3 regions of the Streptomyces sp. NBC_01689 genome follow, and region 3 is predicted to be linked to each of the others. Evidence: riboswitches for the same ligand, from Rfam matches in the RefSeq annotation. Region 3 holds a riboswitch; each other region holds the start of a gene.
The links. Region 3 has a riboswitch for cyclic di-AMP ahead of OG776_RS10040 (LysM peptidoglycan-binding domain-containing M23 family metallopeptidase). Riboswitches for the same ligand answer to the same signal wherever they lie in the genome.

Region 1: it holds a riboswitch for cyclic di-AMP, as region 3 does, so the genes downstream of both, OG776_RS13405 (M23 family metallopeptidase) here and OG776_RS10040 (LysM peptidoglycan-binding domain-containing M23 family metallopeptidase) in region 3, are expected to answer to the same signal.
Region 2: it holds a riboswitch for cyclic di-AMP, as region 3 does, so the genes downstream of both, OG776_RS35405 (NlpC/P60 family protein) here and OG776_RS10040 (LysM peptidoglycan-binding domain-containing M23 family metallopeptidase) in region 3, are expected to answer to the same signal.

The regions. Positions count from the first base shown of each region.
Region 1 covers NZ_CP109592.1:3,189,072-3,198,793, reverse strand. Annotated here, with positions in the region: gene OG776_RS13430 (DUF6082 family protein) at 1-137, opposite strand, end outside; gene OG776_RS13425 (CobW family GTP-binding protein) at 535-1,614, shown strand; gene OG776_RS13420 (DNA gyrase/topoisomerase IV subunit A) at 1,622-4,081, opposite strand; gene OG776_RS13415 (M16 family metallopeptidase) at 4,362-5,723, shown strand; gene OG776_RS13410 (M16 family metallopeptidase) at 5,720-7,108, shown strand; cyclic di-AMP (ydaO/yuaA leader) riboswitch at 7,344-7,505, shown strand; gene OG776_RS13405 (M23 family metallopeptidase) at 7,519-8,283, shown strand; gene OG776_RS13400 (GntR family transcriptional regulator) at 8,564-9,259, shown strand; gene OG776_RS13395 (HPr family phosphocarrier protein) at 9,441-9,722, opposite strand.
Region 2 covers NZ_CP109592.1:8,233,743-8,243,464, reverse strand. Annotated here, with positions in the region: gene OG776_RS35435 (PP2C family protein-serine/threonine phosphatase) at 1-738, shown strand, start outside; gene OG776_RS35430 (hypothetical protein) at 981-1,181, opposite strand; gene OG776_RS35425 (hypothetical protein) at 1,178-1,573, opposite strand; gene OG776_RS35420 (sensor histidine kinase) at 1,620-3,104, opposite strand; gene OG776_RS35415 (response regulator transcription factor) at 3,101-3,805, opposite strand; gene OG776_RS35410 (diacylglycerol/lipid kinase family protein) at 4,354-5,718, shown strand; gene OG776_RS35405 (NlpC/P60 family protein) at 6,162-7,898, opposite strand; cyclic di-AMP (ydaO/yuaA leader) riboswitch at 7,955-8,129, opposite strand; gene OG776_RS42525 (hypothetical protein) at 8,387-9,493, opposite strand; gene OG776_RS35395 (GNAT family N-acetyltransferase) at 9,703-9,722, opposite strand, start outside.
Region 3 covers NZ_CP109592.1:2,358,754-2,368,475, forward strand. Annotated here, with positions in the region: gene OG776_RS10030 (TetR/AcrR family transcriptional regulator) at 1-286, shown strand, start outside; gene OG776_RS10035 (SGNH/GDSL hydrolase family protein) at 388-1,173, opposite strand; gene OG776_RS10040 (LysM peptidoglycan-binding domain-containing M23 family metallopeptidase) at 1,401-2,261, opposite strand; cyclic di-AMP (ydaO/yuaA leader) riboswitch at 2,265-2,423, opposite strand; gene OG776_RS10045 (tyrosine-protein phosphatase) at 2,849-3,646, shown strand; gene OG776_RS10050 (DUF6126 family protein) at 3,723-3,839, opposite strand; gene OG776_RS10055 (helix-turn-helix domain-containing protein) at 3,872-4,525, opposite strand; gene OG776_RS10060 (aspartate aminotransferase family protein) at 4,685-6,085, opposite strand; gene dxs (1-deoxy-D-xylulose-5-phosphate synthase) at 6,082-7,980, opposite strand; gene ispG (flavodoxin-dependent (E)-4-hydroxy-3-methylbut-2-enyl-diphosphate synthase) at 8,009-9,166, opposite strand; gene hpnH (adenosyl-hopene transferase HpnH) at 9,171-9,722, opposite strand, start outside.

The sequences.
Region 1 (9,722 bases), 830 kb from region 3:
TGGAGCCGGTGCTGCTCGGTGAGGACGGCCCGCCTGCGCGGCCGTGTCCTCCGTGCCGTGACGGTACCGGCCGCGGCGGTGAGCCTGGCCCAGGCGTCCGAGCCGAACCTCCGTACCGCGGAGTTCCGTGTGGCCATGTCAACCCCCGAATCAGGCGACCGTTCCGCCGGTCGTCGGTTGTGGGGCGACAGGGAGCGGACCGGCGAGCGTGGGCGGCGCGCTTGCCGTCTCCCAGTCTTGCCGAGCGGCTCTGATCGGCGGGGAGGCGGAGAGGAGGCGCACGGAGGGAAGTGACGGTTGCGCGTACCGGCGCCATGCCCAACGTGTGCCCCGCGAGCGCCGCTAACAATCGTTCACTTCGGGGCGATTCCTCCCACTCGTATCCTGGGACGACAGCCATTCCCCGTACGAGCGCCGGTCCACGAGCCGTCATCGTCGGAGAGCCGGTTCACGAGCCGGCGCACGCGTCGGTGTGAAAGAGGTCGCCCGTTGAGCCAGCCCAGCCCCCAGCAGGTACCGTCCGCCGCCGACGGGCTGCCTCCGGCCGGTGACCGGCAGATTCCCGTCATCGTTCTCGCGGGTTTCCTCGGCTCCGGCAAGACCACCCTGCTCAACCACCTCCTGCACCACAGCGGAGGCAGCCGTATCGGCGCCGTCGTCAACGACTTCGGGGCGATCGAGATCGACGCGATGGCGGTGGCCGGAGCGCTCGGGGACTCCACCGTGTCGCTCGGGAACGGCTGCCTGTGCTGCGCGGTCGACGCCAGTGAACTCGACGGCTATCTGGAACGGCTCACCCGGCCCTCGACCGGTATCGACGTCGTCGTCATCGAGGCGAGCGGCCTCGCCGAGCCCCAGGAACTCGTGCGGATGGTGCTCGCCGGGGAGAATCCGAGGATCGTCTACGGCGGACTCGTCGAGGTCGTCGACGCGGTCGAGTTCGACCGCACGCGGGAGAGGCATCCCGAGATCGACCGGCATCTCGCCCTCGCCGACCTCGTCGTCGTCAACAAGACCGACCGCGCCGACGACGCCGAGCGGGTGCTGCGCACCGTACGGGAGCTGGTGGACCGCGCCGCGGTGGTGCCCGCCGCGCACGGCCGTGTCGACCCCGAGCTGCTCTTCGACCGCAGGCCGGACCGGGAGCGTGTCGGACAGCTCTCCTTCGACGACCTGCACACGCACGAGGAGACCGGCCCCGAGGACGGCCATGCCGGACATCTGCACGCGGCCTACGAATCCGTCTCCTTCACCTCCGAGGTCCCGCTCTCCCCACGGCGGTTGATGGAGTTCCTGGACAGCAGGCCGGAGGGCCTCTACCGCATCAAGGGCTACGTCGACTTCGGTGTCCACGACCGCCGCAACCGCTATGCCGTGCACGCCGTCGGACCGTTCCTGCGGTTCCGTCCGGAGCCCTGGCCCGCGGGCTCCGGGAGCGGAGGCCCGGGGGCGGCCGGCGGGCGCCGCACCCAGCTCGTACTGATCGGCTCAGGCGTCGACACCGCCGCCCTCGGCAAGGAACTGGCGGCATGCGAGGAGGACGCCCCGCACGCCGACGAACACAGCATGTGGGGCGTCCTGCGCTACGTACAGGAACGGAGTCCGGAGGGCTGATCCGGCGCTACACCGGACCCGCCACCACCGACACCGGCCTCGCCAGCGACACGCCCGAGCCGTCGCGGCGCGGGTCCATCTCCGGCAGCTCGGCCGGGGTGCCGTTCTTCTGCGCGGCCCGGGCCGGAGCCGCGCCCGCCCAGGCCAGCGACAGGCAGTCCTCGCCCTTCAGGAACCGCTGGCAGCGCACGCCACCCGTGGCGCGGCCCTTGCGCGGGTACTGGTCGAACGGGGTCACCTTGGCCGTGGTCTGGACGGAGTCGTCCAGCGTGCCGCGCGAGCCGGCCACGGTGAAGACCACCGCGTCCACCGCGGGGTCGACCGCGGTGAAGGAGATGACCTTCGCCCCGTCGGTCAGCTTGATGCCCGCCATCCCGCCCGCCGCCCTGCCCTGCGGGCGCACCTGGGAGGCCTGGTAGCGCAGCAACTGGGCGTCGTCGGCGACGAAGACCAGGTCCTCCTCGCCGGTGCGCAGCTCGACCGCGCCGACGATCCGGTCGCCGTCCCTGAGGGTGATGACCTCCAACTCCTCCTTGTTCAGGGGGTAGTCGGGGACCACACGCTTCACGACGCCCTGCTCGGTGCCGAGTGCCAGACCGGGCGACGACTCGTCGAGCGTCGTGAGACAGACGACCGTCTCGTCCGGCTCCAGGGACGGCAGGAACTCGGAGATCGGCGCGCCCCCGGAGAGGTTGGGCGCGGACGCGGTCTCCGGCAGCTGCGGAAGGTCGATCACGTTCAGCCGGAGCAGCCGGCCCGAGGAGATGACCACCCCGATCTCACCGCGGGCCGTCGCCTGCACCGCGGAGACGATCAGATCGTGCTTGGTGCGCTTGGTTTCCTGCGCGTCGGCGAAGGGATCGCCGTTCGCCGTGCGGGCGAGCAGGCCCGTCGAGGACAGCAGCACCCGGCACGGGTCGTCCGCCACCTGGAGCGGAACCGTCGCCGTGGAGGAACCGGCCGACTCCAGGAGCACCGTGCGCCGGTCGGTGCCGAACTTCTTGGCGACCGCGGCCAGTTCGGTGGAGACCAGCTTGCGCAGCTCGGAGTCCGACTCCAGGATCCCGGTCAGCTCGTCGATCTCGCCGTTGAGCCGGTCGCGCTCCGACTCCAGCTCGATGCGGTCGAACCGGGTGAGGCGGCGCAGCGGGGTGTCCAGGATGTACTGCGTCTGGACCTCGGAGAGCGAGAACCGCTCGATCAGGCGCTCCTTGGCCTGCGCCGAGTTCTCGCTGGACCGGATCAGACGGATGACCTCGTCGATGTCGATCAGCGCGACGAGGAGGCCCTCGACCAGGTGCAGCCGGTCGCGCTTCTTGCCCCGGCGGAACTCGCTGCGCCGGCGCACGACCTCGAAGCGGTGGTCGAGATAGACCTCCAGCAGCTCCTTGAGGCCCAGGGTGAGGGGCTGGCCGTCGACCAGGGCCACGTTGTTGATGCCGAAGGACTCCTCCATCGGCGTCAGCTTGTAGAGCTGCTCCAGGACCGCCTCCGGCACGAAGCCGTTCTTGATCTCGATGACCAGGCGGAGGCCGTGGGCGCGGTCGGTGAGGTCCTTCACGTCGGCGATGCCCTGCAGCTTCTTGGAGCCGACCAGGTCCTTGATCTTGGCGATCACCTTCTCCGGACCGACGGTGAAGGGCAGTTCGGTGACGACGAGACCCTTGCGGCGCGCCGTCACGTCCTCCACCGACACCGTGGCGCGGATCTTGAAGGTGCCGCGGCCCGACTCGTAGGCGTCCCTGATCCCGGAGAGGCCGACGATCCGGCCGCCGGTGGGCAGGTCCGGGCCCGGGACGTGCTTCATCAGCGTCTCGAGGTCGGCACCCGGGTAGCGGATGAGGTGCCGGGCGGCCGCGACGACCTCGCCGAGGTTGTGCGGCGGCATGTTGGTCGCCATGCCGACGGCGATTCCCGACGAGCCGTTGACCAGGAGGTTCGGGTACGCCGCGGGCAGGACGCCGGGCTCCTGCTCCTGGCCGTCGTAGTTCGGCGCGAAATCGACCGTGTCCTCGTCGATGGACTCGGTCATCAGCGACGTGGCGTCGGCCATCCGGCACTCGGTGTACCGCATGGCGGCCGGCGGGTCGTCGTTGCCGAGTGAGCCGAAGTTGCCGTGGCCGTCGACCAGCGGCAGGCGCATGGAGAACGGCTGGGCCAGCCGCACCAGGGCGTCGTAGATCGACGCGTCGCCGTGCGGGTGGAGCTTGCCCATCACCTCGCCGACGACACGCGCGCACTTCACATAGCCGCGGTCCGGGCGCAACCCCATCTCGTTCATCTGGTAGACGATGCGCCGATGCACGGGCTTGAGGCCGTCACGGGCGTCCGGCAGGGCTCGCGAGTAGATGACCGAGTACGCGTATTCGAGGAAGGAGCCCTGCATCTCGTCCACGACGTCGATGTCGAGGATCTTCTCCTCGTACGAGTCGTCGGGCGGCGGGGTCTTCGTGCTGCGGCGGGCCATCGCTGCTGCGGCTCCTTCACAGTCTCTGCCGGGGCATGAACGGGATCTGACGCGCACCATTGTGGACCGCCCCGCTGACAACGCGGACCGCGACCCGTCCGTAGGGGCCTCGCGGGGGCCCTTTCCGCCCGCTCCCGGGGCGCGGGAGCACGGCCCCGCGCCGCAGGTGAGTCTCGCTCTCGGCGTACGGGGCGCGGGAACTTCGCCACCCGTCGGCACGCTTGCATACAGTGGCAGGACCGACAGGAATTCTGCAGTTTCCGCGATCGAAGGGACGTACATGCCCATGGGTCACACGGCCACAGCTGAGACAGGCTCCGGCGGCCTGACAGCGACCGAGCACCGCCTGGCCAACGGCCTGCGCGTGGTGCTCTCCGAGGACCACCTGACCCCGGTCGCGGCGGTGTGCCTCTGGTACGACGTCGGCTCGCGCCACGAGGTCAAGGGCCGTACCGGACTCGCTCACCTCTTCGAGCACCTGATGTTCCAGGGATCGGGTCAGGTGAAGGGCAACGGCCACTTCGAGCTGGTGCAGGGCGCCGGCGGCTCCCTGAACGGGACCACCAGCTTCGAGCGCACCAACTACTTCGAGACGATGCCGGCCCACCAGCTGGAGCTCGCCCTCTGGCTGGAGGCGGACCGGATGGGCTCGCTGCTCGCCGCGCTCGACGACGAGTCCATGGAGAACCAGCGGGACGTCGTCAAGAACGAGCGCAGGCAGCGCTACGACAACGTGCCCTACGGCACCGCCTTCGAGAAGCTGACCGCGCTCGCGTACCCCGAGGGCCACCCGTACCACCACACCCCGATCGGATCGATGGCGGACCTGGACGCGGCGACCCTGGAGGACGCCCGCGCCTTCTTCCGCACCTACTACGCGCCCAACAACGCGGTGCTCTCGGTCGTCGGGGACATCGACCCCGAGCAGACGCTCGCCTGGATCGAGAAGTACTTCGGCTCCATCCCGGGGCACGACGGAAAGCCCGCCCCGCGTGACGGTTCGCTGCCCGAGACCATCGGTGAGCAGCTGCGCGAGGTCGTCGAGGAAGAGGTCCCGGCGCGCGCCCTGATGGCCGCCTACCGGCTCCCCGAGGACGGCACGCGCGCGTCCGACGCGGCCGACCTCGCCCTGACCGTCCTCGGCGGCGGCGAGTCGTCCCGGCTCTACAACCGGCTCGTACGCCGCGACCGCACCGCCGTCGCGGCCGGGTTCGGCCTGCTGCGGCTCGCCGGGGCGCCCTCCCTGGGCTGGCTGGACGTGAAGACCTCGGGCGACGTCGAGGTCCCGGTCATCGAGGCCGCCGTGGACGAGGAGCTCGCCCGGTTCGCCGAGGAGGGCCCCACGGCCGAGGAGATGGAGCGCGCCCAGGCCCAGTTGGAGCGCGAGTGGCTGGACCGGCTCGGCACGGTCGCGGGCCGCGCCGACGAACTGTGCCGGTACGCGGTCCTGTTCGGCGATCCGCTGCTCGCCCTGACGGCCGTCGGACGCATCCTCGACGTCACCGCCGAGGAGGTCCAGGAGGTCGCCAAGGCCCGCCTGCGCCCCGACAACCGCGCGGTGCTCGTCTACGAACCGCTCGCCGCCGAAGCAGACGAAGCCACCGACGCCGCTGACGAGACCGACGAGGAGGCGGCGAAGTGACCGAGCTCGCCACCATGGACTTCCACCCGCAGCCCCAGGCCGGCCGGCCCAAGCCCTGGGCCTTCCCCGCTCCCGAGCGCGGCACGCTGGACAACGGCCTGACGCTGCTGCACTGCGACCGCCCCGGCCAGCAGGTCGTCGCCGTCGAGGTGCTGCTCGCCGCGCCCCTGGACGCCGAGCCCGCCGGTCTCGACGGGATCGCCACGATCATGGCGCGCGCGTTCTCGGAGGGCACCGACAAGCTCTCCGCCGAGGAGTTCGCCGCCGAGCTGGAGCGGTGCGGCGCCACCCTCGACGCGCACGCGGACCACCCCGGTGTCCGCCTCTCCCTCGAAGTGCCCGTCTCGCGGCTCCCCAAGGCACTCGGTCTGCTCGCCGACGCCCTGCGGGCACCGGCGTTCGCCGAGAGCGAGATCGAGCGGCTGGTGCGCAACCGGCTCGACGAGATCCCGCACGAGAGCGCCAACCCGGCCCGCCGCGCGGCCAAGGAGCTCTCCAGGGAGCTGTTCCCGGCCGGCTCGCGGATGTCCCGTCCCCGGCAGGGCACGGAGGAGACCGTCCAGAAGATCGACGCGGCGGGTGTCCGCGCCTTCTACGACCGGCACGTGCGGCCGGCGACGTCCACCGCCGTCATCGTCGGCGACCTCACCGGCGTGGACCTCGACGGGCTGCTCGCCGAGACGCTCGGCGCCTGGACCGGTTCCACCGGCGAACCGCGCCCGGTGCCGCCGGTCACCGCCGACGACACCGGACGGGTGGTCATCGTGGACCGCCCCGGCGCGGTCCAGACGCAGTTGCTGATCGGCCGGGTCGGCTCGGACCGGCACGACCGGGTGTGGCCGGCCCAGGTGCTCGGCACGTACTGCCTCGGCGGCACCCTCACCTCGCGGCTGGACCGGGTGCTGCGCGAGGAGAAGGGCTACACCTACGGGGTGCGGGCGTTCGGCCAGGTGATGCGTTCCGCCCCGGACGGCACGGGCATCGCGATGCTCGCCATCAGCGGTTCCGTGGACACCCCGAACACCGGGCCGGCGCTGGACGACCTCTGGAAGGTGCTGCGCACCCTCGCCGCGGACGGTCTGACGGACGCCGAACGGGACGTCGCCGTGCAGAACCTCGTGGGTGTGGCGCCTCTCAAGTTCGAGACCGCCGCGGCCGTCGCGGGCACGCTCGCCGACCAGGTCGAGCAGTACCTGCCCGACGACTACCAGGCGACGCTGTATCAGCAGCTCGCCGCGACCGGCACGGTGGAGGCCACCGCGGCCGCGGTGAACGCCTTCCCGGTGGACCGTCTGGTCACCGTCCTGGTGGGCGACGCCGCGCAGATCGAGGAGCCCGTCAAGGACCTCGGCATCGGTGAAGTGACCGTCGTGGCCGCTGAGTAGCGGCGCGGCACGAGGCGCGGCGGACGACGCGACTCCAGGGGCCCGGGTGACCGAAGAGTCACCCGGGCCCCCTTTTGCCCCGACAACACCCTCCATTTGTCCGTATTGGCAGGGAGGTTGCCTTTACGCCCTGTGGCATGCACTACAAAAACCGTGTTCCGTTTGTCGATCGAAAGACGGCCCCCTTAGCGTCGGTCCGGCTGTTCGTCAGGCAGTGCGCCGCGTCCGCGGCACCGGACAGTCATCGCCGAGTCCCCGTACGGCGCGAGCCAGGGGAGCCGGGGACCCGTACGCAGTCCCTGGGGTGAATCGGGCCTCCTCCCCGTGAGGACTTCCGTAGGAGACCTTCCTGCTCCGAACCCGTCAGCTAACCCGGTAGGCGAGAGGGAAGGAAAGGACCGAGCCCCTACATGGCGTTCACCTGTGGCCCCGGGAAACACCGTCGGCCGAGCCGCGTGAAGCGCACCACCTCGAACGCCGTCGGCGTCGCGGCGCTCACCACCACCGGTGTCATCGGCACCCTGGCCGCTCCGGCCCTGGCCGCGGACAGCTCCGTCGAGCAGACCGGGCTGACCCAGGCCGTCACCATGGGCGACACCGTCGCCGTCCAGATCGACGCGCAGGCCGCCGCGCAGCAGCGGGCCGCCGACGAGGCCGCGGCCCGCCGGAAGGCCGAACAGGCCGCGCGCAAGCGGGCCGTCGAGGAGGCGAAGAAGGAGCGCGAGGCCAAGGAGCGCGCCGCCCGCGCCGCCGAGCGCAAGCGTCTCAACACCTTCGTCCTGCCGATCCCCGGCTCGTACGTCTCCACGGGCTACAAGGCCGGCGGCAGCCTCTGGTCCTCCGGCAGTCACACCGGTGTCGACTTCCACGCCGCGTCCGGCACCCCGGTTCACGCGGTCGGCGCGGGCACGGTGGTCACGGCGGGCTGGGGCGGCGCCTACGGCAACCAGATCGTCCTGCGGATGCACGACGGCACGTACACGATGTACGGCCACCTGTCGTCCATCGAGGTCTCCGTCGGCCAGACCGTCACGCCCGGCGGCCGGCTGGGCCTCTCCGGTGCCACCGGGAACACCACCGGCCCGCACCTCCACTTCGAGGCGCGCACCACGGCGGAGTACGGCTCCGACATCGACCCGGTCGCCTACCTCCGCTCGCACGGCGTGAACGTCTGACCCGTCGCGCCCGTACGGCCGACGCCCGGCGTCCGTGCGTCCGGCATGCCCCCGCTGTCCGTACCACCGGCGCGAGGCGTCCGTACGTTCACACGTCCGGTGTCCGTACGTCCGAAGCCCCGGCTCGCCCGAGCCGGGGCTTCGGCGTTTCGAACTGCTGTCTGTCCAAAAAATATCCATGATTCCGGCCCGCCGTCGGAAATTCCGGTCCGCTGCAATAGAGTCGCCGAAAGAGCGTCGATCGACCGCGTTTCGCGGGGATTAAGGCGGAGGTCCGGTCATGCGCATTCCCGCGCACTCGGTATGCACGGCGATCCGCGACGACATCGTCGCGGGTGTCTACGAGCGCGGCGGCCGGCTCACCGAGGAACTGCTCGCGCGCCGCTACGGCGTCTCGCGCGTCCCGGTGCGCGAGGCGCTGCGCACCCTGGAGGCCGAGGGGTTCGTCGTCACCCGCCGGCACGCGGGCGCGTGTGTGGCGGAGCCCACCGAGCAGGAGGCCGCGGACCTGCTGGAGATGCGCATGCTGCTGGAGCCGCTGGGCGCCTTCCGGGCCGCCCAGCGGCGCACCGAGGCCCACCTCAAGGTGCTGCGTGGCCTGGTCAGGCTGGGCCAGGAGCGCTCCAGGAAGGGCAACAGCGAGGATCTGCGCTCCCTGGGCGGCTGGTTCCACGAGACGCTCGCACAGGCCTCCGGGAGCCCCGCGCTCACCTCCACGCTGGCCCAGCTGCGGCACAAGATCGCCTGGATGTACACGGTCGAGGCGCCCGCCGACCCGGTGGAGTCCTGGGCCGAGCACGGCGGCATCGTGGACGCGGTGGCGCGCGGCGACGGCGAACGGGCCCGGGCCGTCACGGTGCTGCACACCGAGCGCGCCACGGCCGCGCACCGGCTCAGGTTCCCCGGCGGGGGAGAGCGCCCGGACCGTGTGAGGACTTCGCAACATCCCGTAAACATGACGGGCCTGCGTCATTAACACGGGGGCCGTATACAAAGAGAGGTAATTCGCGGGAGATTATTTCTGCTGCCCGGAATACGGAAAAGCGAAGGGCCCGCCCATTGATTTCGGGCGGGCCCTTCGCTCAGTGTGCGGGGTGTTTTCCTCCGGTGTGGAGGTCTTTTCCGCCGCACGGAGGAGGAATCCCGGGTGGGGTGCCTCAGACGGTCTCGGGGAGTTCCTCGAGACCCTCGGCGACCAGCTTGGCCAGCCGGTCGAGAGCGGCGTCCGCTCCCTCGGCCTCCGAGGCCAGGACGATCTCCTCGCCGCCCTGGGCGCCCAGGCCCAGGACCGCGAGCATGGAAGCCGCGTTGACGGGGTTGCCGTCCGCCTTGGCGATCGTCACGGGGATGCCGGAGGCCGTGGCCGCCCGGACGAAGATGGAGGCGGGACGGGCGTGGAGGCCCTCGGCCCAGCCGACGTTGACGCGGCGCTCAGCCAT
Region 2 (9,722 bases), 5.9 Mb from region 3:
ATCGGCGGCGACCTCTTCGCGGTGGCACGCTCCGCCCGTCTGTCCACCCGGCTGGTCATCGGGGACGTACGCGGCAAGGGCATGTCGTCGATCGGTGAGGCGTCGGTGGCGCTCGGGGCGTTTCGCGAGGGCGCCCAGCGGTACGCCACGCTGCCCGAACTGACCGCGGCACTGGAGGCGAGCGTCTGCCGTGACCTCGACGAGGTGGCCGACACCGAGCACGACCCCGGTGAGCACTTCATCACCGCGCTCGTCCTCGACATCCCCGACCACGGCAACCGCGTCGAGATGATCAACTGCGGCCATCCCCCGCCCCTGCTGCTCCGGGATCACCGGGTCGAGGTCCTGCAGGCCCGGCACCCGGTGCCGCCGCTGGGGCTGTGCGAGACGCCCGCGGCGCACCATCGCCCCGACCCGTTCACCTTCGAGGTGGGCGACGTCCTGCTGCTCTACACCGACGGGGTCATCGAGGCCCGGTCACCGACGGGCGACTTCTACCCGCTCGCCGACCGGGTGGCCGCGTTCCGGGGCGCGGGACCCGACGCGCTGCTGCGTCACATCCACGACGACCTCCTGGCCCACGTCGGCGACCGGCCCTCCGACGACGCCGCACTGCTGATCGTCGAACGCACCGCCTCCGAGCATCCGCACCGACCGCACCTCCCGTCCCACCCCGTCGACGGCCACCACCGGATCAGCTCCGACGGATCACCGCCCGCCCCTGGAACACGGGCGTGATCCGGCGACGGCCGCCGACCGGCGCCCGCACTGCCACGCGCCACACCCTGCCAGGGCCCCGGGCAGGGTGAGCCGAGGCCGCGTCGGGGGCCGTCGCCGTGGCACGGGGCCGCATCGGCGCCGCGCGCCGTGGCCCCGGGCTGCGGCGGGAGAACCTCGGGCCGCCGCGAGTCGTGGCCCTGGACGGCGGCGGCGGCGTCGGCACGTGCGCCGGGCCGACGCCGCGCCGTGGGCCCCCGTGGTCACTCCCGGGCCATGTCCGACTCCGCCTTGCTCGCCGCCGAGTCGGCGTCGTCGACCAGTTTCCGCAGATGGTCGAGGTCCGTGGTGGACGAGGCGGCGGGCGCCGGCTGTCCGGTGTCCGTGCCGTGACCGCAACCGGTCAGCAGCAGGACGGCCACGGCGGCCACAGCGGCCGGGGCCACGCGGCGCACGGCCCTCATTTCGCGTTCCCGTCGTCGTGCGTGCCGCACCACTTCCGGACCTCCGAGAGGTCCTTCTGACGCGCCTCCAGAGTGGGGATCAGGGAGCGCCGGAAGGTGAGCCGGTCGTTGAGGTAGCTCTCGATCTCCGTGTGTCCCGCCGCCTTGGCGCTCGCCACGCGCTGTTCGAGGCGGGCGACGGAACCCCGCCGGGTCGCGTCCGCGTGCAGCCGGTCGAGGATCCGGCCGATCCGCTGGTCGATCTTCGGGGCGCGCCGGCACAGCGCGGCCGCGCCGTCGCCCTTGGGCGCGCCGGACGGCGCGGGCGACGCGTCCGCCGCGGCGACCCCCGGGGCGCCGAGCAGCGTACCCACGGCGACCAACGAGACCACGGTCTTCCTGGTGCTTGGCATGACGAACTCCTCCGTGTCCACGGGCGGTTGCCCGCACACGCGGAAACTAGGAGCCGTCCTTGTGGAATTCTTGTGACCGGTCGGCGGCCGCGATCATCCAGTTGCGGCGGAGCGGCAGCGTCTTCCCCTCGTCCGGCGCGCCGTCGACGAGCGGCAGTGCGACCTCGATCCGGGTACCCGGCCCGCCCGGCCGGTCCAGGACCCGGACGCGGCCCCGGTGCAGTGCGATCTGCTGGGCGACCAGGGTGAGTCCGAGGCCGGAGCCCGGGCTGTCGGGCCGTCGCCTGAAGCGTTCGAAGACCTGCGCCCGCAGCTCGGGCGGGATGCCGGGGCCCCGGTCGTCGACGACGAGCAGCACGTCGGTGCCGCTCGCCCGCAGGCCGATCTCCACCCGCGCGGGCCGCCCGTTTTCCTGTCCGTGCACCAGGGCGTTGACGAGCAGGTTGTCCACCACGGTCCGCAGTCCTGGTTCCCAGCCGTGCACCCGCGGACCCGGTGGCCAACTGCCGGACACCCGGGCGTGCGGATGGCGGCGCCGCTGCTCCTGCGTGGCCGCCTCGACGACGTCGGCCAGGTCCACCGGCCCGAAGGCGTCGGCCTCGACGAGGTCCCCTCGGCCGAGGTCGCGCAGCATCACCAGGAGGCCCAGCAGCCGGGCGTGCTCGCGGCGCAGGTCGTGCAGCACCTCGTCACGGTCGGCCCCGGCGAGGTCCGGATGCGCGGTGAGGATCTCCAGGTTGGTCTGCATGCTCATCAGCGGGGTGCGCAGTTCGTGCGAGGCGGCGGAGGCGAAGGAGCGGGCGGTGGCCAGGGCCTCGGCCGTCCGGGCGGCCTGTTCGTCGTAGCGGGCCAGAACGGTCTGCAGGGTGTGCGCCAGGTCGTCGACCTCGGCGATCCGGGTGGGTGTGTGATCCAGGCGGGCCCGGCTGGCGCGGGGGTCCAGGCCACTCGTACGGCGTTGCAGTATGCGCAGCGGCCGGCTCGCCCGGGTGGCGACTCCCCAGGCGAGCAGTCCGGACAGCGGCGCGGCGAGCAGGGCGACGGACACCGCGCGCCGCCGGACCAGCCGCAGTTGGGTGTCGGCGGCGGTGTCCGACGCGAACAGCCACAGCGTGCCCCGCACTCCGGGCCGGGCGCCGGTCACCGGGGTGGACAGGATGCGCCAGCTGTGGCCGTCGGCTCGGAGCGTGACGGGGACCGGCGCGCTCGGCGGCAGCGGCGCCCCGGCGTCCGGCTGCGGGCCGCCGGTGAAGGTGTCGTCCGGGCCGACCAGCCGGACGCCGACGTCGAGGGCGGAGGTGAACAGCTTGCGCTGGCGCGCCTGTTCCACGGCGGCCGACCGGTCCGCGGCGCTCGCGCGCAGCAGTCCCCGGGCGTCCTTGGCCACGGTGGCCGCGCGCTCGCGCAGATGGGCGTCCTGCTGGTCGTGCAGATCCGTGGCGACCAGCCGCAGCAGCAACCAGCCGGTGGCCAGGACCAGTACGGGCACGGTGGCGCCGACGGCGAGGGCGATCCGTGTGGACAGTCTCACCGCTTCTCCCCCGCCCGGTCGTCCCGCAGGACGAAGCCGACGCCCCGCACGGTGTGGATGATCCGGGCGCGGTCCCGGGTCTCCAGTTTGCGGCGCAGGTAGCTGACGAAGGTGTCCACCGCGTCGGTGCGCACGTCGAAGTCGTATCCCCATACACGGTCCAGGAGTTGGTCCCGGCTGAGGACGAGTCCGGCATTCCGTGCGAGGACGTGCAGGAGCTCGAACTCGCGGCGGGTCAGGTCCACCGGCCGGCCGTCGAGGGCGACCGTGCGGGCGGCGGGGTCCATGAGCAGGCCGCCGACCCGTACGGTGCCCGTGTCGCGCGGTGGTCTGCGGCGCAGCAGTGCCTCCAGGCGGAGCACGAGTTCCTGCAGGGCGAAGGGTTTGACCAGGTAGTCGTCGCCGCCCGCCTGGAGTCCCGCGATCCGGTCGGCGGTCTCGTCGAGCGCGGACAGCATGAGCACGGGTATGTCGTTGTCCTCGCTCCGCAGCGTCCTGCACACCTCGATGCCGTCGAGGTCCGGCATCGAGATGTCCAGCACGATCACGTCCGGTGGTCTCGTCCGGGCCAGGTCCAGCGCCGGGCGGCCACCGTCCGCCAGGTCCACGGTGAATCCGCCGAGCCGCAGTCCGCGTTCCAGCGAACGGCGTATCGCCGCGTCGTCGTCGACGACCAGCACCCGGCCCCGGTCCACGCCCATCGCCCCTGTCCCTCCGCCTCGCTGCCTCTTCGTACGACTGATTCTCCGTACCGCTGTGTCGTCCTACCGCCATGTCTTCGTGGGAATGTGTCGACGTACCGCTATGTCGTCTTACGGCCGAGTCGGCTTACCGCTGTGTCCTGGCGCCACCCACCCGGCCACGTCGCCGGATCCGCCGCCGCCCATCGTGCATCAGACGCGCCGGGCCCGTTCCCGAGGGGTGCCGAAGACCCGGCCCCGTCAGCGGTCGCCCAACCCGACCGGCCCGACCGGATCGATCGGATCGCCTTCCCGGGTGACGACCCTCGCCCGCACCGGGTCCTCGGCCGCTCCGCGCTCCGACTGTGGTGGAGTGGGCCGCACCGGCCCCGGACCCGTCGCTGCGAGTCCGCGCTCGTCGCCGACGCGTCGGCGCACGTCCGCGCACCCGTGATGGCGCGTCGGCGGTCCGCTCGACCACGGACGGCGTACCCCTGGACCGACCGTCCGTGGACCGACCGTCCGTGGACCGGCCGTGGACCGCGTATCCGCGCATCCCTGGAGGAGCGATGACCGAGGACAGGAGCGACGCGGTCCGTGGTGGTGACCGCTGGGCGGCCAGAGCGTCACTGGCCGCGGCGGCACTGGCGGTGCTGCTGCCGCTGGCCAAGGGCGGTCTGAAGGGCGTGCTGCTGCTCGCGATCGCGTTCGTCGGCGTGGTCGTCACGGCGGCCGCCGTCTGGTGGACGCTGACCCGGCGCGGCCCGCTGCGCTGGGTCGCCGCCCTGGTCGCGGTGGTCGCCCCCGCCGCCGTCGTCACGCTGTTGGCGGTGTCCCTGCTGTGGGCCGTACCCGCGTCCCTGGGGCTGTGGGCCGTGGCGGTCTGGAGCGGCCGTCACGCGCTGCGCGGCGACCGTCCCCGGCGGGCCCGGGAACGCGGGACGGCGCCCCCGCGGCATCCGTTCCTCGTCATGAACCCCCGTTCGGGAGGCGGGAAGGTGGCCCGGTTCGGGCTGGTGGAGAAGGCCGAGCGGCTCGGGGCGCGGGTCGTCCTCCTCGACCCCGACGAGGAACAGGACGTCACCGCCCTGGCGCGCGCCGCCGTCGCCGACGGCGCGGATCTGCTGGGTGTCGCGGGCGGCGACGGGACCCAGGCGCTCGTCGCGGCCGTCGCCGCCGAACACGGTCTGCCGTTCCTGGTCGTCTGCGCCGGTACCCGCAACCACTTCGCGATGGACCTCGGGCTCGACCGCGACGACCCCGCACGCTGTCTCGACGCGCTCACCGACGGCGTCGAACTCCGGGTGGACATCGGTTTCGCGGGCGGGCATCCGTTCGTCAACAACGCCTCCTTCGGCGCCTACGCGGCGGTCGTCCAGAGCCCGGCGTACCGCGAGGACAAGATCGGCACCATTCTGGAGCTCCTGCCCGAGCTGCTCACCCGGCAGCGCGGGCCGCGGCTCACCGCCCGCGCCGGAGACTCCACGCTCGACGCCCCGCAGGCCGTACTGGTGAGCAACAACCCCTACCGCACCAACGATCCGGCCGGGATCGGCCGCCGCGAGCGCCTCGACTCCGGGCTGCTCGGCGTCCTCGGCATCAAGGTGGACAGCGCGGCCGAGGCGGCGGCCCTGGTGCTGGACCGGGCCGCGCAGGGGCTCGCTGTCCTCACCGCGCGCGAGGTGGTCGTGGACGCGGACCGGCCGGAGATCGACGCCGGCGTCGACGGCGAGGCCCTGATGCTGCGCACCCCGGTCCACTGCCGTGTCGAACCGGGCGCGCTGCGGGTCCGGGTCCCCCGGAAACGTCCCGGTGTGCCCGACCCCCGTCCGGCCCTCGACTGGCGCCGGTTGTGCGCCCTCGCGACGAGGGTGGGCCGAACGTCCGCCCCCGGGCGCCCCGTCACCACCGAGGACGCCGAACCGCGCCCCTGACGACGGGCGATTCGGAGGCCAGGACTCCACATGGAGCGGAAAGGTGTTCAAGATGTGCTTGAATTGTGAACAAGCCAGCCAAGTGGCTTGATCCGACCGCTGGAACCCGTCCGGCGCACGCCCTGACTCCGCGTGCCACGGCACCCCGTCCGGCCGGGGCAAGCCTGGCCCGGGCCGAGCGGTCCGGGCCGAACCGTCCGGGTCGAGCGGTCCGGGGCGGGCGCCCACACCGTGCAACACGACGGTCTCGGGCGAGTAGCCGCCCGGAGGCGCCCGTTCGGCAGGCCGACGCGCGTTCCGGCGCGGGCCCGGGGAGGACACGGCACCCTCCGCCCGCGCCCCCCGCGCTGCGGCACCCGGCCGACCGCCGGGGACAAGTCCGCCCGGTGCCCTCACCGGATCGGTACGGGCACCGGGCGGACCGGGGTCTTCCGGGACGTCCCCTACACCGGCCGTGCGGCGCTGTGGATCGCCGCCTGACCCGCGTAGAAGATCGACTCCTCGCGTATGTACGCCCCCGGACTCGGCGCGTGGATCATCATGCTGTCGCCGATGTACAGGCCGACATGGCTGACGTCGCCGTAGAAGAAGATCAGGTCGCCGGCCCGCAGGTCGGTGAGCGGGATCGGCGTGGTGGCCGCCGCCTGGTCGCCCGCGGTGCGCGGGAGCGCGACCCCGGCCACCATCCACGCGGCACGGGTGAGGCCCGCGCAGTCGTACGAACCCGGCCCGGCCGCGCCCCATACGCACGGCCTGCCGATCTGGGCGCGGGCGAAGTCCAGCGCCTTGGCGGCCTTCACGTCGTATCCCGAGCCGGCCGTGTCGCCACCCACGGCCATGCCCGCGATGCCCGGCATCCCGGCACCGACGGATGCCGCCGGGGCGAAGGACGCGTCGGGGGCGACGGTCACGGCGGGGATGTGTCCCGTGTGCGAGCCGAGGGGCGTGCGGGGCGGCTCCGCGACGAACGACGGATCCGGCGTGGTGAGCGGGTCCGGGGCGACGAGTCGGTCGGGCCCCCAGGCCACGCCCTGGGCGTAGGACAGCTCCGGGGCGTAGGACGTCCCAGGGGCGAACGCCGTGTCCGAGGCGAAGGTCATGCCCGGCGTGAACGTCGTGTCCGGGACGAAGGCCATGCCCGGGACGGACGCCGTGTCCGACCCGAAGGCCGCACCCGGGCCGGCCACGACGCCCGGCAGGGACCCCGTGTCCGACGTGGACGCCGGGTCCGGGGCGAACGTCAGTCCCGAGGACGACATCATCGCCGCGTACAGGGGGGTTCCCGCGTCGAGGGAGGCGTCGCCGCCGAGGAGGTCACCCGCGTCCGGGCGGGCGGCCGTGTCCACCCGCGCGCCGAGGCCCGCACCGGCCGACACCGGTCCCCGCCACTGCTCCTCGGCCTCACGGCGGACCAGTTCCTCGGCGCTCGGCCAGGCCTGCCGGGCCGGCGGTGCCTCGATCGCCGCGACCGGGGCGGTCCGCTGCTGGACGGCGTGCCGCGCCAACAGGTCACGCGCGAGGGCGAGTTTACGCCGGTTCCGCTCCTTGCGGCTCTTCAGCGAGGAGGAGGAGTGAGGGGACTCGACGGCCGGCGCGGGCAGTGCCCCGGCGGCCTCCTGACGCACCCCGGTCCCGGCCTCCAGCGCCGCGACGGCCCTCCCGGCGGGGAGTTCCGCCGCCGGTCCGGCCGCCGGACGGGCGGTCAGCTCCGCCCTGGGCCCCGCTCCGGGGCCGGCGGTCAGCTCCGGGACGGGGCGGCCCGGGGCCTCCAGCGCCCGGGCGGAGGAACCGCTCTCCAGGGGCTTGGAGACGGGTGCGGGGAGCGCCTCCGCCCGGCGCTTCGGCGTCCTGTCGGCCGGCAGCCGCGCGGGGGCGCTCGGGCCCAACTGGGCGCGGGCCACGTCGAACCAGGGCCGGGACACGTCGTCGAGCGTGGTCTCGGTGTTCCTGCGGCCGTTGTCCCGCGCCGGGTTGAGGCGACCGCGCGAACCGCTGAGCATCGCGCGGGTCGCGTTGTAGTTCCCGGTGGCGGTCTCGGCCCGGTCGTAGAGGGAGCTGATCCGCTGCTGGACCTCTTCGCGGCTCGGGGCGTCGCCCCCTCCGAGGGAGGGGGAGTCGGGGCTCTGCGGGAACAGGCCCGCCGAGGAGCGGGCCGACGTCGCGGGTGCGGAGCGGGACATGCCGGGGAGGCTGCTGCCTCCAGGGCCCGGGGTGCGTTCCGGCGCCATGACGGACGTACTCCTTCCGTACTCCGCCTACCGAGTTAGCTGTCGGGTTCGGGCGGACAGATCCGGAAGGTATGCCCTACGGCCGTTGCCCGGTCGGGCAGTTGGGCCGATTCACCCCAGGGTTCGGTTGGGTCCCCGGCTCCGGTCGCCGTGAGGCCGCACCGGATTAGGCGGAGGCCAACCGACCCGGCGAGGTTCGCCGGAGGAAGTCGTATGGCCTGGCGCCAACTTAGCCAACTTGTGTCCCTCGCGTGAAGATTGATGTGCGAAGTGTCCGATATGTAATTGTGACCTTCGTCGTATTCACGATCTCGGACGAGTTCTTGCGTACTTTCTCGGGAGGCGCGGGCCGACGCCGGGGCCGGTCCGCCGACGACACACCGCGCCTCCCGGCACCCACGCGCGCGGGGGGTCCGCCACGGGGACGCCTTCTGCCCATGTCAGCGCGCTCGTGGCGACGCGTCGCCGGCGCGATGCCCGACGGCCCGCCGGGCTGTCCGCGCGGCTGGCCTCAGCCCGGACAAGGTGTCCGATGCGGACGCCCCGTCCCCGGACGAGCCGTCCCTCGCGGACGGCCCCGGGCCGGACCGCGCGTCCGCAACGGACGGCGGGACAGGAACGGACCATGGGCCAGGACCGGTTGGGGCGGGCGAAGCCCACGGGACGGAAGCGGCTCCGGTCGGGAGGGTCGGGAGACCCACCGTCCGGCGCTCGGGAAACAGGATCGCCAGGGCCCGCAAGGATCTTCGCCGGCGCCCGTGGAGAAGCCCGAGGACCAGCGCGGCCGCCACCGCGATCAGGTGTTCCCGGCCCGCCAGATTGGGCCTCGCGATCGACTCCCACACCATCGAGCCGCCGGTGAGCGCGAACACCACGGGTGCGCGTCGGACGACGGCGAGGTAGGTGAACAGGCCGACCACCGCGGCGGACGGCCCGGTGTCCAGCACGTCCCCGATCCTGGCTGGCAGACCCAGGCCCCACCAGCCCGGCCCCATCGCGATCATCACGCGGACGGTCAGGGTGCCGGCCAGCGTGGTGACGTAGGCGATGGCCAGGGTCCGGGCCCGGCCGAGGGCGAGTTCGGCGAGCGCGAACGCGAGGAACAGCTGGGTGATGCCCGCCCACACGGGCAGGTCGAGGGCCGGGACGTACAGCGACACGGGGGTGCGCAACAGGGCCAGCGGCAACGGCAGGGACGCCGTGACCCCGCCGGTCAGCCGCACCACCGTGGCGCCGGTCGGATGCTGGGCGATCGCGTGGAAGAAGACGACACCGAAGGCGGCCACGAAGGCCAGCAGGAGTCCGGACAGTCCACGGCGCGTCAGCTGCCGGAGCGGTTCGACGGCCATGCCGTGCCACTCGCGGCGCAGGGCGCGCCCGGCGAACGACACGAACCGGTACGCCGTGCCGCCCCGCCGGCCGCGTACGTCGTCGCAGGGGACGTCGCGGGGAACGTCGCACACACCGTCCGGCGCGTCGTCCCTTGCGTCGTCCCGCGCACGAGGACGCGCGCCGTCGTGCGCGTCCTCGTGCGCACCCGCGTGCACGGCGCGCAGTGGTGGACCGGCGCCGGCTCCCGCCGTCCGGCCTGCTCCGTTGCCGACATCGCCGTGACGTTCTTCCGCCGCCCCAAGCAATGCCCTCTCCCCCCACCGACCGCAGGACGTCTCCTCATAAAGAGGCAGGAGATCCTCATAAGGTTGAGTCCGGCCCCTCCCTCTCCCCGGCACACGGCCGCCCGCACCTCCCGTGCGGATCAGGGCGAGCGGCGCGTCC
Region 3 (9,722 bases):
GGCGCTGCGCGAGCCCGCGCTGCGGGAGGTCACCCGCCATCTCGACAGCCAGTGGAAGGCGGCGATCACCGAGGTGATCGCGGAAGGCGTGGCCGGCGGGGAGTTCCGGTGCCCGGATCCCGCGGGTGCCGCGCTGCGGCTGACCGCCCTGCTCGACGGGCTTGCGGTGCAGATGACCGCGTACACGGGCGCCGTGTCACGGACGCGGGCCCAGGAGTGGGTGGACGACGCGCTGGCGCGTGAGCTGGGACTCGACCGCGCGGCCCTGACGGCGGCGGTGCGCTGAGCAGTCCGCCCCCGCGCACCGTCCCCGTCAGGGCCGGCGTCCCCGCGGACCCGTCCGCCGTCCGTCCCGCCGCCTCGCGCGGCCCATACGACTCATACGGCTCAGGCGACGGACCCGATCCGCATCTTGATGTCGTCCGGCGACAGGCTCCCCTTGGCCGCCACGTGGTCGCCCGAGGACTCCCCGCGCAACCGCCGCCCGATCCACGGCACCAGGTACTCGCGCGCCCAGTGGATGTCGTCCCGCCGTACCTCCAGCGTGCCCCTGGGCGGAAGGGGAGGCCACGGCTGGTCCGGGTCGGCGGGCACGTCGAGGCCGAGCACCTGACCGGCCCGCAGCGCGACCCGCGTGTGGCCCTCCGGCGACAGGTGCAGCCGGTCGCCGTCCCAGGCGCGCCGGTCCTGGACCGTCTTCAGGGACCACAGGTCGAGGACCGGACAGCCGTACCGGTCGGCGATGGCCCGGACGTGCCCGTTGTACGTGGCGATCTTGCCGCGCAGGTGCTTGAGCACCGGGACGCCACGGGTGTCGAAGCCGGTCGTCACCATGACGGTGCCGACGGCGGAGGTGAGGTCGGCGACGGCGCGCTCGAAGCGCTCCGCCACCTCGTCGGGGTCGGTGCCGGGCCGGATGATGTCGTTGCCGCCCGCGCAGAAGGAGACCAGGTCCGGGGCGAGTTCCTTGGCCCTCCCGAGCTGGTCCTCGACGACCTGGTCGAGCAGCTTCCCGCGGACCGCGAGGTTGGTGTAGGTGAAGTCGCCCTCCGGCTGCCGGTCCGCGAGCAGGACCGCGAAACGGTCCGCCCAGCCGACGAAGGCTCCTTCGGGGCCGGGGTCGCCGACGCCTTCGGTGAAGCTGTCCCCCACCGCCACGTACGACCCGATCACCGCTCTGTTGTCACTCTTCGAATCGTCTGCCACGTCGAGCCATGATTCACCTTGGGATGTGAGCTACGCGACCGTAGGAATGGGTTGACGGGTGGTGATATAAGCCACTCATAAAGAATGGCCGAAATCCGGAATAGGGCTTCCCCAGGCGTGGTTGAACAGCCGACACACCGCGGGCCGGACCCCTTGCTTCAAGGGGTCCGGCCCGCGGGACGTGTGGGGGTGCGTCAGCCGACGACGACGCCGTGCGCGCGCAGGTACGCGACCGGGTCCAGGTCCGAGCCGTAGTCCGGTGTCGTGCGGATCTCGAAGTGCAGGTGCGGACCGGTGACGTTGCCGGTCGCGCCGGAGAGGCCGATGCGCTGCCCCACGGTCACGCTCTGCCCCGCCGAGACGGAGAGCGCGGACAGGTGGGCGTACTGCGAGTACCGGCCGTCGGCGTGCTGGATGACGACCTGGTTGCCGTAGGCGCCGCCCCAGCCGGCCGAGACGACCGTGCCCGCGGCGACGGACCTGACCGTGGTGCCGGTCGGGACCACGAAGTCCACACCGGTGTGATAGCCGCTCGACCACATGCTGCCGGGCACCTTGTAGCCGGTGCCGATGGTGGCCCCTTCGACCGGGAGGGTGTACGCCGCGGCGGCGGCCTGGGGAGCCTTGGCGGCGGCCTCGACCGCGGGCCCGACGGAGGTCGGGGTGGCGGTGGACACGGACGAGTGCGTGGTGTCCGGCCCCGCGATCGTCAGCTTCAGACCGGGCCGGATCGCCGCCGGATCGGCGCCCACGACCGCGCGGTTGTCGGCGTAGAGCTTCTTCCAGCCGCCGCTGACGTGCTGACGGTCGGCGATCTTCGCGAGCGTGTCACCGGCCTTCACGACATAGGTCTTCTCCACCGCGGTTCCGGCGGACACGGAGACCGTCGCGATCTTCTGCGCGGCGGACGGGACGGCGGCCGCCGGGGCCGCGGCGTGGGCGCAGACGGCCCCCATCAACGGCAGTGCGAGCGCGGCACCACCGGTGCCGGCCACGGCGATCGAGCGGGGCAGACGCAGGAACTTGGGACGACGGTGCTTACCCTTCGCGGGCATGGCGCATTTCCTCTCCGGCGCCTGCGAGGTGAGCTGTCGGGTGCGGACTGGAGATGTCCGGCCGCGCGACGGCACGGCTGTACCCCTAGCCGTTCCGGAGACCGGAACAGGCGCGATACCTGTGGGTCCCCCGCTCCTGCCGTGTACGGGTGAGTGCGGATTCCGGGCGGCGGCAGGATTGGGCGTCCGTCCGGATTGAGGGCGAACGTAGGCGAGGGACCGGCGCGGCGACAACCGTCCGCGAACCCGGTACGCACCTCTTTCTTGATCGATGCCCTGATTGCCCGTCACCCTCCGTGCACGAAGAGCCCTCCACCCGGGTCCCCGCCCGGCCGCACGGGCGCACCGGAAATCGGATGCCGCAACGCATCGTCACATGTATGACGCTGCTCACGCACGTCACCCCATGAGTGCATATTCCAGGGCCAGTTCCATCACATCCGACAGATTGCACATATGGGACCTATGGGTGATATCAACCCTGTGGACAACTCATTGCCCCAGGAACCCATGTCGTATCGTCGAGAGGCGATTCCCGTCGGCGGGCGACGACGAGCGGTGCCGACGGACCTATGGGAGGAGCCCCCGTGACGCAGCAGGTCCCGTCGACCGAGCCCGAACTGACCGGCGTGCGCAACTTCCGGGACGTGGGCGGCCTGCCCACCGTGGACGGCCGGCGGGTGCGGCCCGGGCGGCTGTTCCGCAGCGGTCACCTCGCGCACGCCACGCCGGAGGACACCGCGTTCCTCTCCTCCCTCGGGCTGCACACCGTCTTCGACTTCCGCAACGCCTCGGACCAGAAGCTGGAGGGGCCGGACGTCGAGCTTCCGGGTGTGCGGAACGTGAATCTGCCGCTGACCGACCCGGCCGACGGCAGCGAGTTCTGGAAGATGGTCCGCGACGGCGAGCTGGACCAGCTCCGCGCCCACCTCGGCAACGGCGGAGCGGCGGCCCGGATGATCGGCTCGTACCGCGCGATCATCACCGAGCGGACCGCCGAGCACACCCAGGTGCTGCACGCCCTGGCCGAGGACAGCGTGCCCGCGCTGATGCACTGCGCGGCGGGCAAGGACCGCGCGGGCCTGTCCATAGCCGTGACGCTCCTCGCCGTGGGCGTCGAGCGCGACGCGATCGTCGCCGACTACCTGGAGTCGAACGCCCGGCACCGCCGCTACAAGGTCCACCGCAACGGCACCTCCGACGCGGCCCGCTCCCCCGAGGTCATGGAGCTGCTCAGCCCGCTGTTCGACGCGCGGGTCGAATATCTGACGGCGGCCTTCGAGACGATCGAGGAGACCTGGGGCGGTGTCGACGGCTATCTGGAGAAGGCCCTGCGCCTGACCCCGGAGCTGCGCGACCGGCTGCGCGAGCGCCTCCTCGACTGACGTCGGCGCCCGTACGTACGGCCGCGCCCGTACAGCCATGTGGACACGGCCGTACGGGCACGGGTCGGTCCCGGCTCTACTGGTTCTGCGCTCCCAGCGTGAACAGCAGGTAGATGAAGGCCGCGAAGAGGTGGCCGACAGCGACGTAGATGATCAGCCGCACCCACAGCGCACGGGGGAACTTGTCCTCCATGGACCGCCGGGGGCCGGGCTCCGTGGGTTCCGTCATGACGTCTCTCCCAGGGTCGGGTGCGCCGCCGCCGGGCCGAGGCACAGCGCGGCGGCGGGGCTCTGCAGCAGGGTGTGTACGAAGAGGAGATCGGCCCCCGCCTGGTCGGCGGCGGCTATCCGGTGCGGGGTCAACGAGTCGAAGTGCGCGCTGTCCCCGGGCGCCAGGACCTGCGTGGTGTCGCCCAGGCGCAGCCGCAGCCGTCCCTGGAGCACGTGGAGCCACTCCTCGCCGGGATGGACGCGCACGATGTCGCCCTGGGACCCGTGGGGGACGTGCACACGCAGTGCCTGCATCCCGCGGCCCGGGGAACCGGCCTGCCAGTAGGTCCAGCCGCCCGCCGCGGTCGGCTCCATGTCCGCCGCCCGGACGATCGCGTCACGTTCGGCGGCCCTCTCGCCCAGCAGCTCCGAGACCGTCGTACCGTAGATGCGGGCGAGGGCGAGCAGCATCGGCAGCGAGGGCTGGCGCTGTCCCGTCTCCAGCCTGGAGAGATGCGCGGCCGAGAGGCCGGCGGCGCGGGCCGCGGCCTCCAGGGTCAGTGCGGCGCGCCGCCGCAGTTCACGCAGTTGCGGCGCGACGACGGGCAGCACCTCGGCTGCCCCGGGCTCGGGCGGCGTGTCCGCCGCCCCCGGCTCGATGGGGCTCATGCCTCCATTGAGCCGCAGACTTGCCTCTCGGGCAAATTTATTGCCTCAGAGGCAAAGAACTCACGACCGCCCCCACCCCGAGGACCGGACGGCACTCGGGACGGGGCGGATCGGGATACAAAAAGTGTGACGAAACAGGGCGGGACAGGAGCGGTTCGCCTAGCGGTTCGCCACTGCCTGCTTGACCAGCGTCTTCCCGAAGTCCCACATCAGCCCGCCGCCGCTGTGCGCGTCGTCCATCACGGCGACGAAGGCCTCCATGAAGCGGTCCACGTCCCGCTCGCCGACGATCAGCGGCGGGATCAGCTTGATCACCTCCAGATGGTCCCCGGAGACCTGGGTGAGGATGCGGTGCCGCTGCAACAGCGGGACCACGACCATCTGCGCGAAGAGCCCCTTGCGCGCGGCCTGCAGCATGGTCCAGCGGCTGCGGAGTTTCAGCGACTTGGGCCGCCCGAACTCGATGCCGATCATCAGCCCCCGGCCGCGGACGTCACTGAGCAGTTCGTACGTGTCGACGAGCGCCGCGAGCCGGGTCTTCAGCAGTTCACCCGTGGCCCGCGCGTTCGCGACGATCTGCTCGTTCTCCATCACCGAGAGCACGGCGAGCCCGGCCGCCATGGCCTGCGCGTTGGCCCCGAAGCTCGCCGAGTGGACGAGGACCCGGTCCATCGACGAGTAGACCTTCTTGAAGATCCAGTCCTTGCCGAGGGTGGCGCCGACCGGGACGTAGCCCCCGGAGAGCGCCTTGGCCACGCACACCAGGTCGGGTTCCACGCCGTCCTCGTGCTGGTAGGCGTAGAAGTCCCCGGTCCGTCCCAGGCCCGTCTGCACCTCGTCCGCGATGAGCAGCGCCTTGTGCCGGTGCAGCAGCTCCTGTGCGGCGCGCAGATAGCCCGGCGGGGCCTCGTGCACGCCCTTGCCCTGGATGGGTTCGACGATGAGCCCGGCGACGTCGCCCCGCGCCAGCTCGCGGCCGAGCGCGTCGAGGTCGCCGAGCGGGACGGCGGTGTCCGGCAGCAGCGGGGCGAAGCCGTCCCGGAACCCGTCCTCGCCGTTCACGGAGAGCGACCCGGTGGTCAGGCCGTGGAAGGCGTGGGAGCAGTAGAGGATCCTCGGTCTGCCGGTGGCGCACCGGGCGAACTTCAGGGCGGTCTCCACGGCCTCCGTACCGCTGTTGGCGAAGAACACCCGGTCCAGGTGCGGGCTGTGGGTGAGCAGCTTCTCGGCCAGCAGCCCGGGCAGCGGCTGGCAGTCGAAGCGCGTCAGGTCGGCGAGCGAGGCGTCCAGGACGTCGTGCAGCGCCTGCCGGACGACGGGGTGATGGCGGCCCAGGCCCATCACCCCGAACCCGGCGAGCATGTCCAGGTAGTCGTTGCCGTCCGCGTCCCAGAAGTGCGCGCCCTCGGCCCGCTCGTAGACCTTGTCGAAGCCGATGGTGTGCAGCATGCGCGGGAGTTGGTGGTTCAGGTACTTGGTGTGCAGCTCGTACCGCTCGGCCCCGCGCTCCGCCAGCAGCGCGCCGAGGTCGAACTCCCGCTTCCCGGAAGGGGTCGTCATTCCTGTTTCTCCTTGGACAACTCGTCCTTGACGGCCAGGCAGGCCCCGATCCGCCCGGCGATCTCGACGGGCGTGAGCCCGATGTCGGCCAGCACCTCCGCGCGCTTGGCGTGCGCAAGGAACTGCTCCGGGATCCCGAACCTCCTTACCGGTACGTCCACGTCGGCGTCCCCGAGGGCCAGCGCGACCGCCGAGCCGACGCCGGCCGCCCGGCTGTTGTCCTCGACGACCGCCACGAGCCGGTGCTCGGCGGCGAGGCCGGGCAGCGCCGGGTCGACGGGTTTGACCCAGCGGGGATCGACGACGGTGCAGGCGATCCCCCGGGCCTCCAGCAGGTCGGCGGCCTGGAGGCAGACCGGCGCCATCACGCCGACGGCCACCAGGAGGACCTGCGGGGTCTCCGCGGACCGGTGCAGGACGTCGAGGCCGCCCACCCGGTCGGTCGCCGGGACCGCCGGGCCCACCGACTCCTTGGGGAAGCGGATCAGCGTCGGCGCGTCGTCGACGGCGACCGCCTCCCGCAGCTGGGCGCGGAGCTGGTCGGCGTCGCGCGGCGCGGCGATCCTGAGACCCGGCACGACCTGCAGGACGGACATGTCCCACATGCCGTTGTGCGAGGCGCCGTCGACTCCGGTGACACCGGCCCGGTCCAGGACGAAGGTGACGCCGCAGCGGTGCAGGGCGACGTCCATCAGGAGCTGGTCGAAGGCTCGGTTGAGGAAGGTGGCGTAGACGGCGACGACCGGATGGAGGCCGCCGGTGGCGAGTCCGGCCGCGGAGACCGTGGCGTGCTGCTCGGCGATCCCCACGTCCCACACACGGTCCGGGAACCGCTCGGCGAACCTGCCGAGCCCCACCGGGTGCAGCATCGCGGCGGTTATCGCCACGACGTCCTCGCGCTCGGCCCCGATCCGGGCGATCTCGTCGCCGAACACCGAGGTCCAGGATGGTCCGTTGGAGGGCGCGAGCGGCTCGCAGGTCAGCGGGTCCATCACACCCACGGTGTGGAAGCGGTCCTCCTCGTGCGCGAGGGCCGGTTCGTAGCCGCGGCCCTTCTCCGTCAGGCAGTGGACCAGCACCGGCCCGTGGAAGCGCTTCGCGCGCCGCAGCGCGGACTCCACGGCCCTCGTGTCGTGTCCGTCGATGGGGCCGACGTACTTCAGTCCCAGGTCCTCGAACATGCCCTGCGGGGCGAAGGCGTCCTTGAAGCCCTTCTTGGCGCCGTGCAGGGACTCGTAGAGCGTGGCCCCGACCACAGGGGTGCGCAGCAGTACGTCCTTGCCCCAGGCCAGCACCCGCTCGTAGCCGTCCGTCGTGCGCAGGGTGGCGAGGTGGTTGGCGAGTCCGCCGATGGTCGGTGCGTAGGAGCGTTCGTTGTCGTTGACGACGATGATCAGCGGGCGGTCCTTCGCGGCGGCGATGTTGTTCAGTGCCTCCCACGCCATTCCGCCGGTCAGCGCGCCGTCGCCGATGACCGCGACGACATGGCCCTTCTCCCCCTGCACCTGACGGGCCTTGGCCAGGCCGTCCGCCCAGCCGAGCGCCGTGGAGGCGTGGCTGTTCTCGATGATGTCGTGCTCGGACTCCTCGCGCGAGGGGTAGCCGGACAGGCCGCCCTTGCCCCGCAGCTTGGAGAAGTCCTGACGTCCCGTCAGCAGCTTGTGCACATAACTCTGGTGACCGGTGTCCCACAGGATGCGGTCGACGGGTGACTCGAAGACCCTGTGGAGTGCGATGGAGAGTTCCACCACCCCCAGATTGGGCCCGAGATGTCCACCGGTCCTGGTGACCGCGTGCACCAGGAACTCCCGGATCTCATCGGCCAGTTCACCGACCTCCGCCTCGGACAGCGCCTTCAGGTCGCGTGGTCCCCGGATGCTCTCCAGAATCGTCACGCTCGGGCCCCCTCTCGGTCCGTGCTGATCAACTCACGGTGACGGCCGGTTCCCCGGACCCGACGCCGTCGTTCTCCATCTGCTCGGCGATCTTCATGGCTTCCTCGATGAGGGTCTCGACGATCTTCGACTCGGGCACGGTCTTGATGACCTCGCCCTTGACGAAGATCTGCCCCTTGCCGTTGCCGGAGGCGACCCCCAGGTCCGCCTCCCGCGCCTCCCCGGGGCCGTTGACGACGCAGCCCATGACCGCGACGCGCAAAGGGACCTCCATCCCCTCCAGACCGGCGGTGACCTCGTCGGCCAGCTTGTAGACGTCCACCTGGGCGCGCCCGCAGGACGGGCACGAGACGATCTCCAGTCGCCGCTGCCGCAGGCCCAGCGACTCCAGGATCTGGATACCGACCTTGCACTCCTCGGCCGGCGGCGCGCTCAGCGAGACCCGGATGGTGTCCCCGATGCCCTCGGACAGCAACGCCCCGAAGGCCACGGCGGACTTGATGGTCCCCTGGAACGCCGGTCCGGCCTCCGTGACGCCCAGGTGGAGCGGGTAGTCACAGGCCGCCGCCAGTTGCCGGTAGGCGTTGACCATGACGACCGGGTCGTTGTGCTTCACCGAGATCTTGAGGTCCCGGAACCCGTGCTCCTCGAAGAGGGACGCCTCCCACAGCGCCGACTCGACGAGCGCCTCCGGCGTCGCCTTCCCGTACTTCTGGAGCAGCCGCCGGTCCAGCGAGCCCGCGTTCACGCCGATCCGGATGGGGATGCCCGCCTGGGAAGCGGCGCGCGCGATCTCCTTCACCTTGTCGTCGAACTGCTTGATGTTGCCCGGGTTCACCCGGACCGCGGCGCAGCCGGCGTCGATGGCCGCGAAGACGTACTTGGGCTGGAAGTGGATGTCCGCGATCACCGGGATCTGCGACTTGCGGGCGATCGTCGCGAGGGCGTCCGCGTCGTCCTGCGTGGGGCAGGCGACGCGGACGATCTGGCAGCCGGACGCGGTGAGTTCCGCGATCTGCTGCAAGGTGGCGCCGACGTCCGACGTACGCGTCGTCGTCATCGACTGCACGGAGACGGGTGCTCCTCCCCCGACCGCCACCGGTCCGACCTGGATCCGCCGTGACACACGGCGTTCCGCGATCGGTCGGACCGGCACCTCGGGGAGGCCCAAGGAAACGGCGGTCATGACGTCACCCGCGGCTTTCCGTGAACGTCTCGCGGGCGGCGCGCAGGGACTCCTTGAGGGACCCCATGGTGGCGAGGACGGCGGTCGGCTCGTAGCCGCAGTGCGCCATGCAGTTGGCGCACCGGTCGTCCTTGCCGCGGCCGTAGGAGTCCCAGTCGGTCTCCTCCAGGAGCTGCTTGTACGTCTGCACGTACCCGTCGCTCATCAGGTAGCAGGGCTTCTGCCAGCCGAAGAGCGAGTAGCTCGGAATCGCCCACGCGGTGCACGGGAAGTCGACCTTGCCCTCCAGGAAGTCCAGGAAGAGCGGGCTCTGGTTGAGCCGCCAGCGGCGCCGGTTGCCGCCCGCGAAGGCCTTCTTGAACAGTTCCCGGGTCTGCTGGACGCCGAGGAAGTGCTCCTGGTCGGGAGCCTTCTCGTAGGCGTAGGCGGGCGAGAGCATCATCTCGTCGACCTTCAGGTCGTCGTTGAGGTAGTTGAGGACCTCGATGACGGTCTGCGGGGTGTCGGTGTTGAAGAAGGTCGAGTTGGTGGTGACCCGGAAGCCGCGCCGCTTGGC